Regions from separate parts of the Pantoea allii genome, predicted to be linked through region 2. Evidence: predicted binding sites of a transcription regulator. Region 2 holds the regulator's gene; the other holds the start of a gene.

Region 1 (7,986 bases), 1.9 Mb from region 2:
AACGGCCGCCCGGCCTTCGTGGACCCCGATCTCCCGGACTTTAATATTGCCTACGCAGGGAATACCGTTGGCGTACTGCTGGCTGAAGAGCGCAGTCAGGTTGGGCTGGAGATTGATATCGTGCGGGCGCACAGTCGTCAGACGCAGGAGCAGATGATGCAGGGCTTAAGTTCGGGAGAAATCACCTGGATTAATGCCCAGCAAGACGTGCCTGAGGCGGTGACGCAGATTTGGACGCTACGTCGCAGCGTGATGAAACTCCAGGGGGGAGATGAAACAGGACTGACGTCGCTCCAGCTGTTACCCGGCGCCGGACGCCTGCGTTCAACGCTTCATACCGATCTGCAAATTCTGTGTGATGCCGAGCCCACGCTGGTGTGGTCCTGTGCTTTATCACCTCAGGTACGGCACTTGCACTTATGGGAAATAACCGGCGACGGCCAGTGGTCTGAACTGCGTGATATCACCCTGGACAAGCCGGATGCCGGTACGCAGATGATACGTCTGACGACGCTGAATGGACGCGCGCTGGCCTTATCCTGACCGCTGAGACCAGTCGCCAGCACGCGCAAAGTCGTTTATCGCCGCTTAGTGTCCGTCGATAAACGCGATTTTAAGCACAAACAGTAATGCGACGATCACCACGCAGGGACTGATTTCACGCCAGCGCCCCGTGCCCAGCTTCATCACACAGTAAGCAATAAAGCCCAGCGCGATGCCTTCGGTGATTGAGAAGCTAAAGGGCATCATTGCTGCCGTAACGAACGCGGGGACGGCTTCCGTCAGATCGTCCCATTTCACCCGCGACAGGCTGGCCGTCATCAGTACGCCAACGTAGATCAGCGCGCCTGCTGCGGCATAAGCCGGAACCATGGCCGCCAGCGGCGACAAAAACGTCACCAGCAGGAACAGAAGACCGGTAACCACTGCCATCAGGCCGGTACGACCGCCTACGGCGACGCCAGAGGTACTTTCAATATAGGCCGTAACGGACGAGGTGCCCGCCAGTGCGCCGGTCACAGAACTTATACTGTCGACATACAGCGCCTGCTTCATCCGCGGAAAAGTACCCTTTTCATCGGCGAGTCCGGCTTTATCGGTAACACCAATGAGCGTACCGGACGAGTCAAACAGATTGACCAGCATAAAAGAGAAGATAATGCCGGCCATGCCAACATTAAATGCACCTGTAATATCGACCTGACCGACCACTGAGGTGATGGAAGGGGGCGCAGAGAATACGCCAACAAACTTAACGTCGCCCAGCATCCAGCCAATCGCCGTGGTGACGATCATCGAAATCAGCACGGCGGCGTGAATATTGCGTGACGCCAGAATAGCGATAATAAAGAAACCCAATGCGCCCAGCAGGACATGATGTGAGCTGAGATTACCCACAGTGACCAGCGTATCCGGGTTCGCCACAATGATGCCGGCGTTTTTTAGCCCCATCATCGCAATAAATAACCCAATGCCAGCGGTGATGCCGACGCGCAGGCTGAGCGGAATGTTGGCGATCATCCAGTAGCGGACGCGCAGCAGCGTCAGGATCAACAGTCCCAGCGCCCCCCAAAAGATTGCGCCCATTCCTACCTGCCATGAGTAGCCCATGGCCCCCACGACGACGAAAGCAAAAAAGGCATTGAGGCCCATCGCGGGTGCCAGCGCCACCGGCAGGTTAGCGAACAGGCCCATCAGAATGCTACCGAACGCGGCAATCAGACAGGTGGTCACAAACACCGCCTGGGTATTCATGCCTGCGACACCCAAAATCTGTGGGTTAACAAAGACGATGTAGACCATGGTCAAAAACGTGGTAATGCCTGCGATGACCTCGGTACGAACCGTTGTACCATGTTCCTGCAACTTAAATACGCGCTGAAAAAGGCCGTGTTTGTTCATGCCATTTATCCAGAAGAAAATTTCACCGGCGCGTATCCTGGCGATTTTGCCCCTGCAATACAATGATTTTTCGCAACCGATTGCCATTATCGCAATTCGACAGGGTTACGTTAAAGTGTAAGGGCACCCACATAAAAGGATTGAGTCAGATGTCAGCAGAATGCGTCTTTTTCGATTGCGATGGTACCCTGGTCGACAGTGAAGTACTGTGCACCCGCGCTTATGTCACCACGTTTGCCCGTTACGGTATTACGCTCTCCCTGCAGGAGATGTTTGAAAAGTATAAAGGGGTAAAACTGTATGACATTATCCGCGATGTCGCGGAATCGCACCGGATAACCTTACCGCTGGAGGAGGTTGAACCTGCCTACCGCAGCGAAGTGGCGCGATTATTTGATCTTGAACTGAAGCCGATCGCCGGGGCGAAGGCGCTGGTGGAGCAGATGAAGGTGCCGGTGTGTGTGGTATCCAACGGCACGGTCAAGAAGATGCAGCACTCGCTGGGCTTGACCGGCATGCTGCACTATTTTGCCGATCATCTTTACAGCGGTTACGACATTGGCCACTGGAAACCCGAGCCAGAACTCATGTTTCACGCCGCCCGGCACATGCAGGTCCCTGTTGAACGCTGTATTTTGGTGGATGACTCTGAAGCGGGCGCGCAGGCCGGTATCGCCGCCGGCATGCCGGTGTTCTATTACTGTGCCGATGCACATAACCCGGCGCTTGATCATCCACTGGTCACGGTGTTTACGGATATGGCCGCGTTGCCCGGGCTATGGCGCGCCCGGGGTTGGAATCTGACAACATAGCCCTCAGGTCACCCAGTGCCGTCTGTCTATCCGACTGAGTATCATCGCCAGGAGTAAACTGCCTGCCAGGGTGACTGTGAACACGGCAGGCAGATCCAGCCAGGGCCGCGTCATATCGTCATAGTGATTGGTGCGGATGAAATGAATAAACAGCGCGTGAAAACCGTAAATGGGCAGCGAGTAACGTGAAATCGTCGCTAAACCGGGCAAGGTTCGTTGATTAAAGGCATTTTTGAACACCAGCAGGGCGCTGATAGCCGCAATAAAAACCAGCGGTCCGCAGTAGAGATACCAGGTGTCGTTAAACGCGCCGTTGACGATTAGCGCCCGTTTGGTGCCAAGCATAATGCCGGTCACGCAGGCCAGGAAAGCCACCGCCGCGAGCGCAGTCACGCCGTGCCTGTCTGTTTCCATGGTTCCGATAGCCCGGCCTAACAGCGCGTAGAGCAGGTAGTAAATACTGTCTCCGCTCATATACAGGTTAATCGGCAACCAGTGGAATCGTCCCCATGACTGATCCATGGTATTGGGATTCGCCAGCACCACCAAAACCAACACCAGCAACGCGACGTAGCGCGGTCGTACGCTTTTTACCTGAATCAGTGGCGACAGCAGGTAAATGCCGATCAGCGCGAAGAAAAACCACAGATGGTAAAACACCGGCTTCTGCAGCATTTTTAAAATCGAGCGTCCTTCACCGATGGGCGTCAGCAGGCTGATATAGACCAGCGAGACGGCACTGTAAAACAGCAGGCACCCCACAAGCCGCCATAAATGACGTGGCTGCGCACTGCGCTCCCCAAAGAACAGGTAGCCGGAAATCATAAAAAACAGCGGCACACAGATGCGCGACGTCGAGTTGAACAGGTTGGCAACGTCCCACCAGTGACCTTTTATCGCCATCGGCCCGGCCAGATACCAGGTGGTAGTGTGGATGACGATGACCATCAGGCAGGCAATCGCCCGCAAATTATCTATCCAGTAAATCTTTTGCGACATGGTTTCCTCTGGCGCAGTGCGTCCCGGTGCAAAGCGTAGCCAGTCGCGTCGCAGTCAACAAGCGCGTTGACAGGGATTCAGAACCCTCTGTGCGCAAGATCGCATGAAAAAAGCCAAACGGCACAGGTTAATTTCGCCGTTCAGCGGCGCTTTGGTGCCGAACGGCGTCCTAAAATCTACGTTCGGGGCTGCACGGCAGGATTTCCGGCTGCACATCGCGCGGTCAAAGGGTATACTGTCGCACTCTTTTTTTATCTAGCCGAACCGCGTGCGAACTCATCATGCAAAAGTTTGATACCAAGACCTTTCAGGGCCTGATCCTGACATTGCAAGATTACTGGGCGCGCCAGGGCTGCACCATTGTTCAGCCACTGGACATGGAAGTGGGCGCTGGTACTTCACACCCAATGACCTGCCTGCGTGCACTTGGCCCGGAGCCGATTGCCGCTGCCTATGTGCAGCCGTCCCGCCGTCCTACCGACGGTCGCTACGGCGAAAACCCGAATCGCTTACAGCACTATTACCAGTTTCAGGTGATCATCAAGCCCTCGCCAGACAACATTCAGGAGCTGTACCTTGGGTCGCTGAAAGAGTTGGGTATGGATCCGACTGTGCACGATATTCGCTTTGTCGAAGACAACTGGGAAAACCCGACACTGGGCGCCTGGGGACTCGGCTGGGAAGTGTGGCTGAACGGCATGGAAGTGACGCAGTTTACCTATTTCCAGCAGGTCGGCGGCCTGGAGTGCAAACCGGTGACCGGCGAGATCACATATGGTCTCGAGCGCCTTGCCATGTACATTCAAGGCGTTGACAGCGTTTATGATCTGGTCTGGAGCGACGGTCCGCTAGGCAAAACGACCTACGGCGACGTGTTCCACCAGAACGAAGTCGAGCAGTCTACTTACAACTTCGAATACGCCGATGTGGATTTTCTCTTCACCTGTTTTGAACAGTATGAGAAAGAAGCGCAGCATTTGCTGGCGCTGGAAAAACCGCTGCCACTGCCTGCTTACGAGCGCATCCTGAAAGCCGCGCACAGCTTTAACCTGCTGGACGCGCGTAAAGCGATCTCGGTGACTGAACGTCAGCGCTACATTCTGCGTATTCGCACCCTGACCAAAGCCGTGGCTGAAGCCTATTACGCTTCTCGTGAAGCGCTGGGCTTCCCGATGTGCAATAACAAAAAGTAAGAGGCAGCCATGACTGAGAAAACGTTCCTGGTGGAAATCGGCACCGAAGAGCTGCCACCGAAAGCATTACGTAGCCTGGCGGAAGCCTTTGCGGCGCAGGTTACGGCCGAGCTGGATGCGGCCAATCTGAACCATGGCGAGGTGCTCTGGTTCGCCGCGCCGCGCCGCCTGGCGCTGAAAATCGCGAATCTGAGTGCCGCCCAACCTGACCGTGAAGTTGAAAAGCGCGGGCCTGCAGTAGCCGCAGCGTTTGATGCAGACGGCAACGCGACGAAAGCCGCAGAAGGCTGGGCGCGCGGTAATGGCATTACGGTTGATCAGGCTGAACGCCTGAGCACCGATAAAGGCGAATGGCTGGTTTATCGTGCCCAGGTTAAAGGTGAGGCCGCTCAGGCATTACTGCCGGGAATGATTGCCACGGCCCTGAGCAAACTGCCTGTGCCTAAACTGATGCGCTGGGGTAACAGCGACGTGCAGTTTGTGCGTCCGGTGCACACCGTTACCATGCTGCTCGGTGATGAACTGATCCCCGGTACGATTCTGGGCATTCAGTCAGACCGCGTTATTCGTGGTCATCGCTTTATGGGCGAAAGTGAAATCACGCTCGAGAACGCCGATCAGTATCCGGATGTGCTTGAAAAGCGCGGCCAGGTGATTGCCGACTATCAGGTCCGCAAAGCCATGATCAAAGCCGATGCGGAAGCCGCGGCACGTCGTTTAGGCGGCGTAGCCGACCTGAGTGACAGCCTGCTGGAAGAGGTAACGTCGCTGGTGGAATGGCCGGTTGTATTAACTGCCACCTTTGAGGAAAAATTCCTCAAAGTGCCTTCTGAAGCGCTGGTTTACACCATGAAGGGCGATCAGAAATACTTCCCGGTTTATGACGCCGCTGGCAACCTGCTGCCGAACTTCATTTTTGTGACCAACATTGAGTCCAGCGATCCGCAGCAGATCATTTCAGGTAATGAAAAGGTTGTTCGCCCGCGTCTGGCGGATGCCGAATTTTTCTTTAATACCGACCGCAAAAAACGCCTTGAAGATCATCTGCCACGCCTCGACACCGTGCTGTTCCAGAAAGAGCTGGGTTCGCTGCGTGACAAAACTGACCGCATTCAGGCTCTGGCAGGCTGGGTTGCGGCGCAGATGGGGGCGGATGTGAACCACGCGACGCGCGCAGGCTTGCTGTCGAAGTGTGACCTGATGACCAACATGGTGTTTGAGTTTACCGACACGCAAGGCGTGATGGGCATGCACTATGCGCGTCATGACGGCGAAGCCGAAGATGTTGCCGTGGCGCTGAACGAGCAGTATCAGCCGCGATTTGCGGGGGATGATTTGCCCTCCAGCCCGGTAGCCTGCGCTCTGGCGATCGCCGATAAGATGGACACCCTGGCCGGTATTTTCGGCATTGGTCAACATCCTAAAGGCGATAAAGATCCCTTTGCACTGCGTCGTGCCGCCCTTGGCGTACTGCGCATTATTGTAGAGAAAAATCTGCCGCTCGATCTGCAAACGCTGACGGAAGAAGCCGTACGCCTGTATGGCAGCAAGCTGAGCAATGCCAATGCGGTTAATGACGTCATCGACTTCATGCTGGGGCGCTTCCGCACCTGGTATCAGGAAGAAGGTCACAGCATTGATACATTGCAGGCGGTACTGGCACGTCGTCCGACCCGTCCGGCAGACTTTGATGCACGCATGAAGGCGGTATCACACTTCCGTACGCTGGATGAGGCTGCCGCACTGGCCGCTGCCAACAAGCGCGTCTCTAATATTCTGGCGAAATCGACCGAACCGCTGAATGACAGCGTGCAGGCGTCATTGTTGAAAGAGAACGAAGAAATCCAGCTGGCCACCTTTGTTACCGCCCTGAGCAGCAAACTGCAGCCTTACTTTGCAGAAGGTCGCTATCAGGATGCGTTAATTGAGCTGGCCCAACTGCGTGAAGCGGTAGATAACTTCTTTGACAAAGTCATGGTGAATGCAGAAGACCAGGCGGTGCGGATTAATCGTCTGACGCTGCTGTCGAAACTGCGCGAACTGTTCCTGCAGGTCGCCGATATTTCACTGCTGCAGTAACCCATGCAGAAGCGCTAAAAAAGGGACGAGAAATCGTCCCTTTTTTATTCAGTGTGTCCCGTCCTGAATAGCGTTGACACATTTTCCACTGGTTTTGAGGAGAATGTGATGAAACAGTATGTTAAACGCACTCAGCGGGATTACTCTCTGTCCTTTAAGCTGGCAGTCGTGGAGCAGGTTGAAAAAGGCGAGATGACTTACCGCCAGGCTCAGGAACGCTACGGCATCCAGGGATGTTCCACCGTGCTCATGTGGTTACGTAAATACGGTCATCTGGACTGGCAGTCATCCCGGCAGCGCACCACCCGTGGAGGAAACATGACAAAATCTCTTCCCCTCACACCTGAACAACGAATCAAAGAACTTGAGCAGCAACTGGCTGAATCCGAAGTTAAAGCGCAGTTTTTTGAAGCTGTCGTGAAGGTGATGAACACCGAATTCGGTGCCACACTCACAAAGAAGCAGTTAGCGTCCTTATCGCGAAAGCACAGACACAATCCCTGAAGCTGACTGTCGTCAGGGTCTGCCGGTATTTAAAGATAAGCCGTCAGGCCTGGTATCAGGGATGCCGGCGTGAAATGCTCAGGTCTGAAAAGGCACATCGCATTACTGAGGAAGTCAGACTTATCAGGTTACAGCAGCCCCGACTGGGTACCCGGAAACTGCAGCATATTCTTAACGAGCGGGAAGATGCCGCATTGCATATCGGGCGGGACAGTCTGTTCGCTGTGCTGCGGGAAGCCCGGTTACTGGTTCATCCGGCAAGGGCTTATCATAAAACAACGAACAGCCGTCATCATTTTTACAGGCATCCGAATCTGCTGAAAGCGGGGCCGGAGCAGACGGTTATCTCCGGTCCGGAGCAGGTATGGGTTGCCGACATCACCTGGCTTCCGGTAAGGACAGGTATGGCCTACATCAGTCTGGTAACGGACGCTTTCTCACGATGTCCCGTCCTGAATAGCGTTGAGATATTTTAGATTTTAAAAACAGTCAGTCAG
Region 2 (7,986 bases):
GGCGAACAGCGCCAGCACGCTCAGGCTGTAGACGAGCAGCAGCCACGGCAGTAGCCGAGCGCCGTTAAAACGGTTAAGCAGCGCGCGGCAGCCAAAACCACCGATTAAAAAGGCAATCGTCTGTGGGATGTAACTTAAGCCAATATCGGCGGGCGACAGGCCAATATCCGCCAGGATAAACGGCGATCCGGTCAGCCAGGCAAAAAAACTGGCGGAACAGGCTGAATAGATCAGCACGTTGCCGCTATAGGCGCGTGAACGCAGCAGCGTGATAAACCCGGGCTGTGAGGGTGTTGAACGGCTTGTTTTTTGCACCGAAGGCAGGCGCAGCGTAATTATAATCAGGGCTGCCGCGATAAAGGTCAGCACAACGAAAATCGAACGCCAGTGAAAATGACCAATCAGCCAGGCACCCAGCAAAGGGGCCAACGCAGGAGACAGCGCGACCAGCGGCATAATGGTGGCAAAGACTTTATTGGCACGGGACGGAGGATAGCGATCGACCACCAGTGCCTGCCAACTGACGGCGGCCGCGCAGACGCCGATGGCCTGGATAAAGCGCAGCACCAGCATCAGCACCACATCCTCCACCCACAGCATCCCTGCGCAACCCAGGGCAAACAAGCTCAGACCGGCAAGCAATACCGGCTTACGCCCAATACGGTCAGACAGCGGGCCCCATACCAGTTGACCGCAGGCAAAACCCGCCAGAAACAGGCTCATGCTGGCGCTGATCATACCCGCTGAGGTGTTGAAACTTTGCTGCATAGCCCCGAAGGCAGGCAGATACATGTCGGTCGCCAGAAAGCCCAGCATACTGAGCACGGCAAGATAGGGAATGAATCCTTTTGAAGCTGACATCTGATTCTCTTTTTTGCAGGATAAACGCGGGGAGTGTAAAAGCTGTACTTCATGCTGTGAAACGGTAAAATTTGCCTGTTGCTGTTAAAAAATTTGAAGGCAGAATATGTGGTCTGAATATGCGCTTGAAGTGGTCGATGCTGTCGCGCGCGGTGGCAGTTTCAGTGCCGCCGCACAGGAGTTGCACCGTGTGCCTTCTGCTATCAGCTATACCGTCCGTCAGCTTGAAACCTGGCTGGCCGTGCCGCTGTTTGAACGTCAGCACCGTGAGGTGGTTTTAACCCCTGCGGGAGAACATTTTGTGCGCGAAGGGCGCAGCGTCATCAAAAAAATGGATGCCACCCGGCGACAGTGTCAGCAGTTAGCCAATGGCTGGCGTGGTCAGATAGGCATAGCCGTGGACTGTATTGTCAAACCGCAGCGGACCCGGCAATTTGTCAGGGATTTCTATCGCCACTTTCCCGATATGGAGCTGCACATCAGTTATGAAGTGTTTAACGGTGTCTGGGATGCGTTGGCAGACGGACGGGTTGATGTGGCGATAGGGGCAACGCAGGCTATTCCGGTGGGCGGTCGGTTTGCGTTTCGCGATATGGGCACCCTGAACTGGCGCTGTATTGTCGCGCGACAGCATCCGTTAACCCAGGTGAGCAGACTGGATGATGATGCGTTGCGCAACTGGCCGTCGCTGGTGCTGGAAGACACCTCGCGTGCTTTACCGCGCCGCATGACCTGGGCGCTGGATAATCAACGTCGGCTGGTGGTGCCTGAATGGCAGACCGGGCTGGACTGCGTCCGTGCCGGACTCTGCGTGGCGATGGTGCCCGGGCATTTAGCCCGTCCGCTGCTGGATAGCGGCGAGGTGAGCGAACTTGCCTTGCCTCAGGCTTTTCCTGAAAGCCCTTGCTGCGTCAGCTGGGCGGAAGATCGCGCATCACCGGCATTGGGCTGGCTTCTCAATTACCTGGGTGATGCGCAAACGCTAAATCAGGAGTGGTTAAGCGAGGATTAACGACGGTAATCGCGGTAAGGGCCATAGCCCACAGAGCGTCGCTCAATCAGCGTCGGGTGGACTTCGATAGTTTGTGACTCTTCGCGCTTGCTGGTGATGCGGTCCAGCAGCATCTCCAGCGCTTTCTCGCCTAACTGCGCTTTGGGCTGATGTACGGTTGTCAGTGCGGGCGTGAAGTAGCGCGCATTGCGCACGTTGTCGTAACCAATCACCGAAATATCCTGGGGAACGCGCAGGCCCATTTCATCTGCCGCACAGATAGCGCCCATGGCCATAATATCGCCTCCGCAGAAGACGGCACTGGGCCGTTGTTTTTGCGACAGGATTTGCTGCATAGCCTGATAACCGGATTCTGGTTCAAAGTCACCCTGCACAATCCATTCTGAGCGGGGCTGAATACCAGCTTCTTCCAGCGCCTTAAGGAAACCCGCATGACGACCGCCGCCGGTATTACGCTCCATCTGCCCCGGAATCGCGCCAATGTCACGATGCCCGCGCTCAATCAAATAGCGACCGGCCAGGTAGCCGCCCTGAAAAGCGTTATCCAGTACGGTATCGGTAAAGTCGGCACGTGATTCGCCCCAGTCCATGACCACCATAGGAATATTGCGGTTGGCTTCCAGCATTTGCAGCAAATCATCCGGATACTCCGAACACATCACCAGCAGCCCATCAACGCGTTTTTGCGCCATCATCGACAGATAGGCGCGCTGTTTTTGCAGGTCGTTATGCGCGTTACCCAGAATCAGGGTATAGCCTTTTTCAAAGCAGTGATTCTCAACGGCTTCGATAATTTCGGCGAAGTAGGGCGCTTCGCTGGACGTCGCTAACAAGCCCAGCGTTTTGGTGTGATTCACCTTCAGGCTGCGTGCCACGGCGCTTGGCGAATAATGTAATTCCCGAATCGCTTCCCATACTGCTTCGCGAGTATTTTCCGCAACAAAGCGGGTTTTATTAATCACGTGAGAAACGGTTGTGGTGGATACACCTGCGCGTTTCGCCACATCTTTAATTGTTGCCATGAAAATCAAACTCCCGGGCTTACCTAACATGTTGATAAGCATGTTGTTAAACGTTTGCGTCAGCGGACGGTTATTTCTGCAAAAAAAGCGTTTTTCTGGCCGGTAATGGGATATCGGGGCAGGAAATAACGTCTGAAAAAAGTGCTGGTGCAACCGATGTTGCGCGCTGTTGCGCAACAAAGGGGGGATTCTAACAAGGCTGCACGGATAAAACGAGATTTTTACCCGCGCGTATGGGAAAATCCCTTAACCCTACAAAAAGCATGGCTAAGGAGTTGTGATGAGTACCGATTTGAAACTGTCATTAATGACAACGGCAGCAGCACTGTTGATGATTATCGCGTTTAGCTTTACCGCTATTCTGAACTAATAAAAAAGCCGGGAAGGTTTCCCTTTCCCGGCTTTTTAAATAATGACGTTTAGCGAACGGTTTTTGGCGTCATAACCCGACGCGCACCAATGTAGTGGCGCTGCCAATAATCTTCGCTTAACGCACTGATTTGAATATCTTTACCGGTACGCGGTGACTGAATAAATTTACCGTTGCCCAGGTAAACCCCAACGTGATCGGCGGTGCCTCGTCCATTAATGCGGAAGAACACCAGATCGCCTTTCTCCAGCGCTTCACGATTCACCGGCGCAGCATCACGCAGATGGTACATTTCGTTAGCGGTACGTGGGATTTTAAACTTCACGACATCTTTGTACGCGTACCAGACCAGGCCGCTGCAATCAAAACCGGTATGGGGTGATTTACCGCCCCACTGATAGCGCTTACCCAGTTGGCCCATCAGCTTCGCCATCGCGGTTTCACGCGCTTTTTGATAACGCTGGCGGTGTGCACTGCTCATTTTGATGGTGCCGGTTTCTTTGCTGTCGGCACTGGCCACTTTCACCGCACGTTGATGACCGTAACGTTTTTTACTGGTGGCGTTGGCCGCGACTTTCTTCGTTAGCGCCTTACGTGAACTCGCTGTTTTGGTGAGGGTTTTATGAGAGTGAACCGTGTGAGTGGCATTTTTACTGGTTTTAAGTGTTTTACTGGCTTTTTGCACTGTAGAGGGACGGCTCTTTTTCGCCGAGGCTTTAACCGTGCGTCGTTTGCGCCGCTCATCTTCGCGCGCACTTTTTTTCTCTACCTTATGCAAGCTGGCCTTAACCGGCGCCTGCGGTGATGCCGCGGCGACATTAAAGAACAGTTGCGCAAAAGCCAGAATAAGAAGCGTAATAATTGAACGCATAGTCCGTTTACTGGTTAAGCTGTCAGATCCAACAGGTGTCTGACAAGGGTAAGAAAAATCTGATCAAGGATCAGTGCCGAAGACATTCTAGTCCAGTTTTTTTTAAAACAGTAAGTCCTTTTTTTATTAATTAATGACTTGGGTAAAAATCAGGCATAAATAAGCAATTTCAGTAGCTTAAGTCAGCAAAATTATTGCAAATTATTAATGAGTTCATTCCGGCTATCATTCTTGTCCCGGGAGTAAACCCCCAGCAGACTTAACAAACATGGCGATTTACCCCTGGCCGGCACAAAATCTCGTTTTCAGTCCTGGAGGGAAGTCGCTACAATAAAGAAACACGAAGTGACGAATTAAGGAAGGCAATAATGAGTACTGTAGAAAAAATTCAGCGCCAGATCGCAGAAAACCCGATCCTGCTGTACATGAAAGGTTCGCCGAAACTGCCAAGCTGCGGTTTCTCTGCTCAGGCGGTTCAGGCGCTGTCTGCCTGTGGTGAGCGCTTCGCTTACGTGGATATTCTGCAGAACCCGGATATTCGCGCAGAGCTGCCAAAATTTGCCAACTGGCCAACCTTTCCGCAGTTGTGGGTGGATGGTGAACTGGTCGGCGGCTGCGACATTATTGTTGAGATGTTCCAGCGCGGCGAACTGCAGCCGCTGGTGAAAGAAACCGCTGAGAAGTTTAAAGAAGCGGAATAACAAAAAAGGCCGACATCGTCGGCCTTTTCTTTTGACTGGATTTTACTCCGCCGTCTCTTTCCCTTCCGTTGCCTCTTCAGCGATGGCCAATGGCCAGCCACCCAAGCGCTTCCAGCGGTTTACCAGTTCGCAAAACAGCGTAGCCGTTTGCTGCGTATCATAAAGGGCAGAGTGCGCCTGACTGCTGTCAAATTCCATTCCCGCTGCTTTACAGGCTTTCGCCAGTACCGTCTGACCTAACACCAGTCCGCTTAACGCTGCAGTATCAAAGGTGGCAAAAGGGTGAAACGGGTTACGTTTCAGGCTGGCACGCTCGGCCGCGGCATTAATAAAATTAAGATCAAAAGTCGCATTGTGCGCCACCATAATCGCGCGGTTGCAATCGTTGTCTTTAATGCCTTTGCGCACCATCTTAAAAATGGCGTGCAGCGCATCGTATTCACTTACTGCACCCCGCAATGGATTGCTGGGATCAATGCCCGTAAAGGCGAGCGCTTCCGGATGCAGCAGGGAGCCAACAAAAGGTTCAACGTGAAAATGCAGTGTCTGGTCGTGATGAAGCCAACCCTCGTCATCCATTTTCAGCGTAATGGCGGCGACTTCCAGCAGCGCATCAGTTTGCGCATTAAAGCCCGCCGTTTCCACATCGATAACCACGGGATAGAAACCACGAAAGCGTTGATTAAGTGCGTTGGGGGAAGACGATTCAGACATCAGGATCTCATTGCAGAAAAAGGGCAACGCGTAGTATGCCAAAAAAGCGCACCGTCTGCAGCAGGTAGAGAGAAGGGAAACGAGAATCAGCCCGCGTGGCGCGGGCTGATATTGTACGGCTTAACTTCTGAGGCCGTGTCCAGCATGTTTATTTTCGATTAGTTCGATTTTATAACCATCGGGATCTTCAACGAAGGCAATCACTGTGGTGCCGCCTTTAACCGGGCCGGCTTCACGCGTGACGTTACCGCCGTCTTTACGGATGCGCTCGCAGGTGGCGGCAACATCGTCAACGCCCAGTGCAATATGGCCATAGGCATTGCCAAGGTCATAGCTGTCAACGCCCCAGTTATAGGTCAGCTCAATGACGGCACCTTCGCTCTCTTCGGTGTAGCCAACAAACGCCAGGGTATATTTATATTCAGCGTTTTCGCTTTGACGCAGCAGGCGCATGCCCAGCACACGAGTGTAGAAATCAATGGAGCGTTGCAAATCGCCAACGCGCAGCATGGTGTGAAGTAAACGCATAGCTTCCTCTTTTAAAAACGTCATTCCCGGATGACACAACTACTAAGTATAGCGACGATAACCGCGAAAGAATAACCGCAGCCGTGAGAACGTCTCACGGCTGCCTGCATGTTACAGGGCAGGATAATCAGTATAGCCTTCTGCGCCGCCGCCGTAGAATGACTCTGGGCGTTGTGGATTGAGCGGGGCATCTTTTTGTAACCGCTGCGCCAGATCCGGGTTCGCAATATAGTCACGACCAAAGGCAACGGCATCGATCAAGCCACGGCTGATGAGGTCATCGGCTTTTTCGACGGTATAAGCGCCAGCGCCAATGATCACGCCAGGGAAGGTGTCACGCACTTTCTGACGGAACGCATCGCTGTAAGGTGTACCTCCTGCCCAGTCAGGTTCTGACATGTGCAGATAAGCGATGTTGCGTTTCGCCAGTTCAGCGATATACCACAGCGCATCTTCTTCTTCGTTCGGGCCGTTATCCAGATTCTGGAAGCTGCCGACAGGGGAGACGCGGATACCTACGCGGTCTGCTGACCAGTTGGCAATCGCGGCATCAACCACTTCCAGCGCAAAACGTCCGCGTTTTTCAACGCTGCCGCCGTATTCATCGGTGCGCAGATTAGATGACGGAGACAGGAACTGGTGCATCAGATAGCCATGGGCTGAGTGCAGCTCCAGCATGTCAAAGTCCGCTTCGCGGGCATTAGCGGCAGCCTGACCGAAATCGGCCACGATCTGCTGAATTTCGCTGATGCTCAGTTCGCGCGGGGTTGACGTATCTTCACGATAAACGCTGCCATCTTCAGCACGCAGTGAGGTACGGGTGCCTGCCGGAATCGCCGAAGGGGCAACCGGTGCTTTGCCTTCTGGCTGCACGCTGTTATGCGAAATACGGCCGGTGTGCCACAGCTGCACGGCACTGTGTCCGCCTGCCTGATGGATACCTTCATTGATGGCTTTCCACGCGGCGATTTGCGGCTGCGTGTGCAAGCCTGGTGCGCCCGCATAGCCTTTGGCCTGGAAAGAGATCTGTGTTGCTTCGGTAATAATTAAGCCAGCACCTGCGCGTTGACGGTAGTATTCAGCCATCAGCGGAGTAGGGATATCTCCTGGCTCAATGCTGCGTAAGCGCGTCAGTGGTGCCATAAATACACGGTTAGGAACGGTAATTGCGCCCACTTTTAACGGACGAAACAACTGCGTACTCGCCATAACAACTCCTTTCAAGTAGACCGGTCGTCTACAAACTGTGGTTTTTTATACCAGCGGATTTTTCAGCCACTGTTCGAGGGTAATAAATGCAAGCCTCATGGGCTGTGCTTTACGGGAAAGCTTGCTCTGCAAACTGGCGCCGAGCCACAACACATAGAGCAGTTCGGCCAGTTGCTCGGGTGGATGAGGCAATTGCAATCTTTCATCCTGCTGTGCCAGTTTGAGCGCACGCGCATACGCGGCAATAACATGACTGGCACCTTGCTGCAGGGCAATGCGCATGGGCTCAGACAGGTCACACACTTCGGCTGACAGTTTCACACTCAGACAACCGACGATATGCCCCTGTTGTTCAAAGACTTCAAGCGCATGCCTGAAATGGCCCAGCAATCGTTCACTGACCTTACCCACGGGATGAGACAGTTGCTGCTCAACCTCATGCAGGTAGCGGATAAAGTAGCGCTCCAGCAGGGCGACGCCAAAGGCTTCTTTAGACTGAAAATAGTAATAAAACGATCCCTTCGGGATGGCCGCCTGAGTCAGCAACTGGTTCAGGCCCATGGCGGTAAACCCGCGCTGCAGGCAAAGCGATTCGCCTGTAGCCAGCAAGTGTTCCCGTGTCTCATTACGTTGTGGCATCTTATTCATGGGCTTTATCCTGGTAGACCAATCGGTCTAATGCAAATCTTAATCGCGTC

The links. The regulator PurR, encoded in region 2, represses purine synthesis genes. The targets are predictions, from matches to a motif close to CANGCAAACGTTTGCNTG.
Region 1: a site for PurR is predicted at 1,972-1,989, ahead of QNH99_RS21325 (NCS2 family permease). Genes of this name have one in related genera too.

What each region holds. Positions count from the first base shown of each region.
Region 1 is NZ_CP125958.1:4,556,040-4,564,025, reverse strand. Features, by position in the region: gene QNH99_RS21330 (4'-phosphopantetheinyl transferase family protein) at 1-543, shown strand, start outside; gene QNH99_RS21325 (NCS2 family permease) at 589-1,902, opposite strand; gene yieH (6-phosphogluconate phosphatase) at 2,052-2,714, shown strand; gene QNH99_RS21315 (acyltransferase) at 2,718-3,713, opposite strand; gene glyQ (glycine--tRNA ligase subunit alpha) at 3,995-4,906, shown strand; gene glyS (glycine--tRNA ligase subunit beta) at 4,916-6,985, shown strand; partial or broken gene QNH99_RS21300 (IS3 family transposase) at 7,094-7,932, shown strand.
Region 2 is NZ_CP125958.1:2,652,575-2,660,560, reverse strand. Features, by position in the region: gene punC (purine nucleoside transporter PunC) at 1-861, opposite strand, end outside; gene punR (DNA-binding transcriptional activator PunR) at 968-1,873, shown strand; gene purR (HTH-type transcriptional repressor PurR) at 1,870-2,895, opposite strand; gene QNH99_RS12535 (YnhF family membrane protein) at 3,176-3,265, shown strand; gene QNH99_RS12530 (C40 family peptidase) at 3,315-4,136, opposite strand; gene QNH99_RS12525 (Grx4 family monothiol glutaredoxin) at 4,502-4,837, shown strand; gene rnt (ribonuclease T) at 4,880-5,551, opposite strand; gene gloA (lactoylglutathione lyase) at 5,672-6,079, opposite strand; gene QNH99_RS12510 (alkene reductase) at 6,191-7,288, opposite strand; gene QNH99_RS12505 (TetR/AcrR family transcriptional regulator) at 7,334-7,936, opposite strand.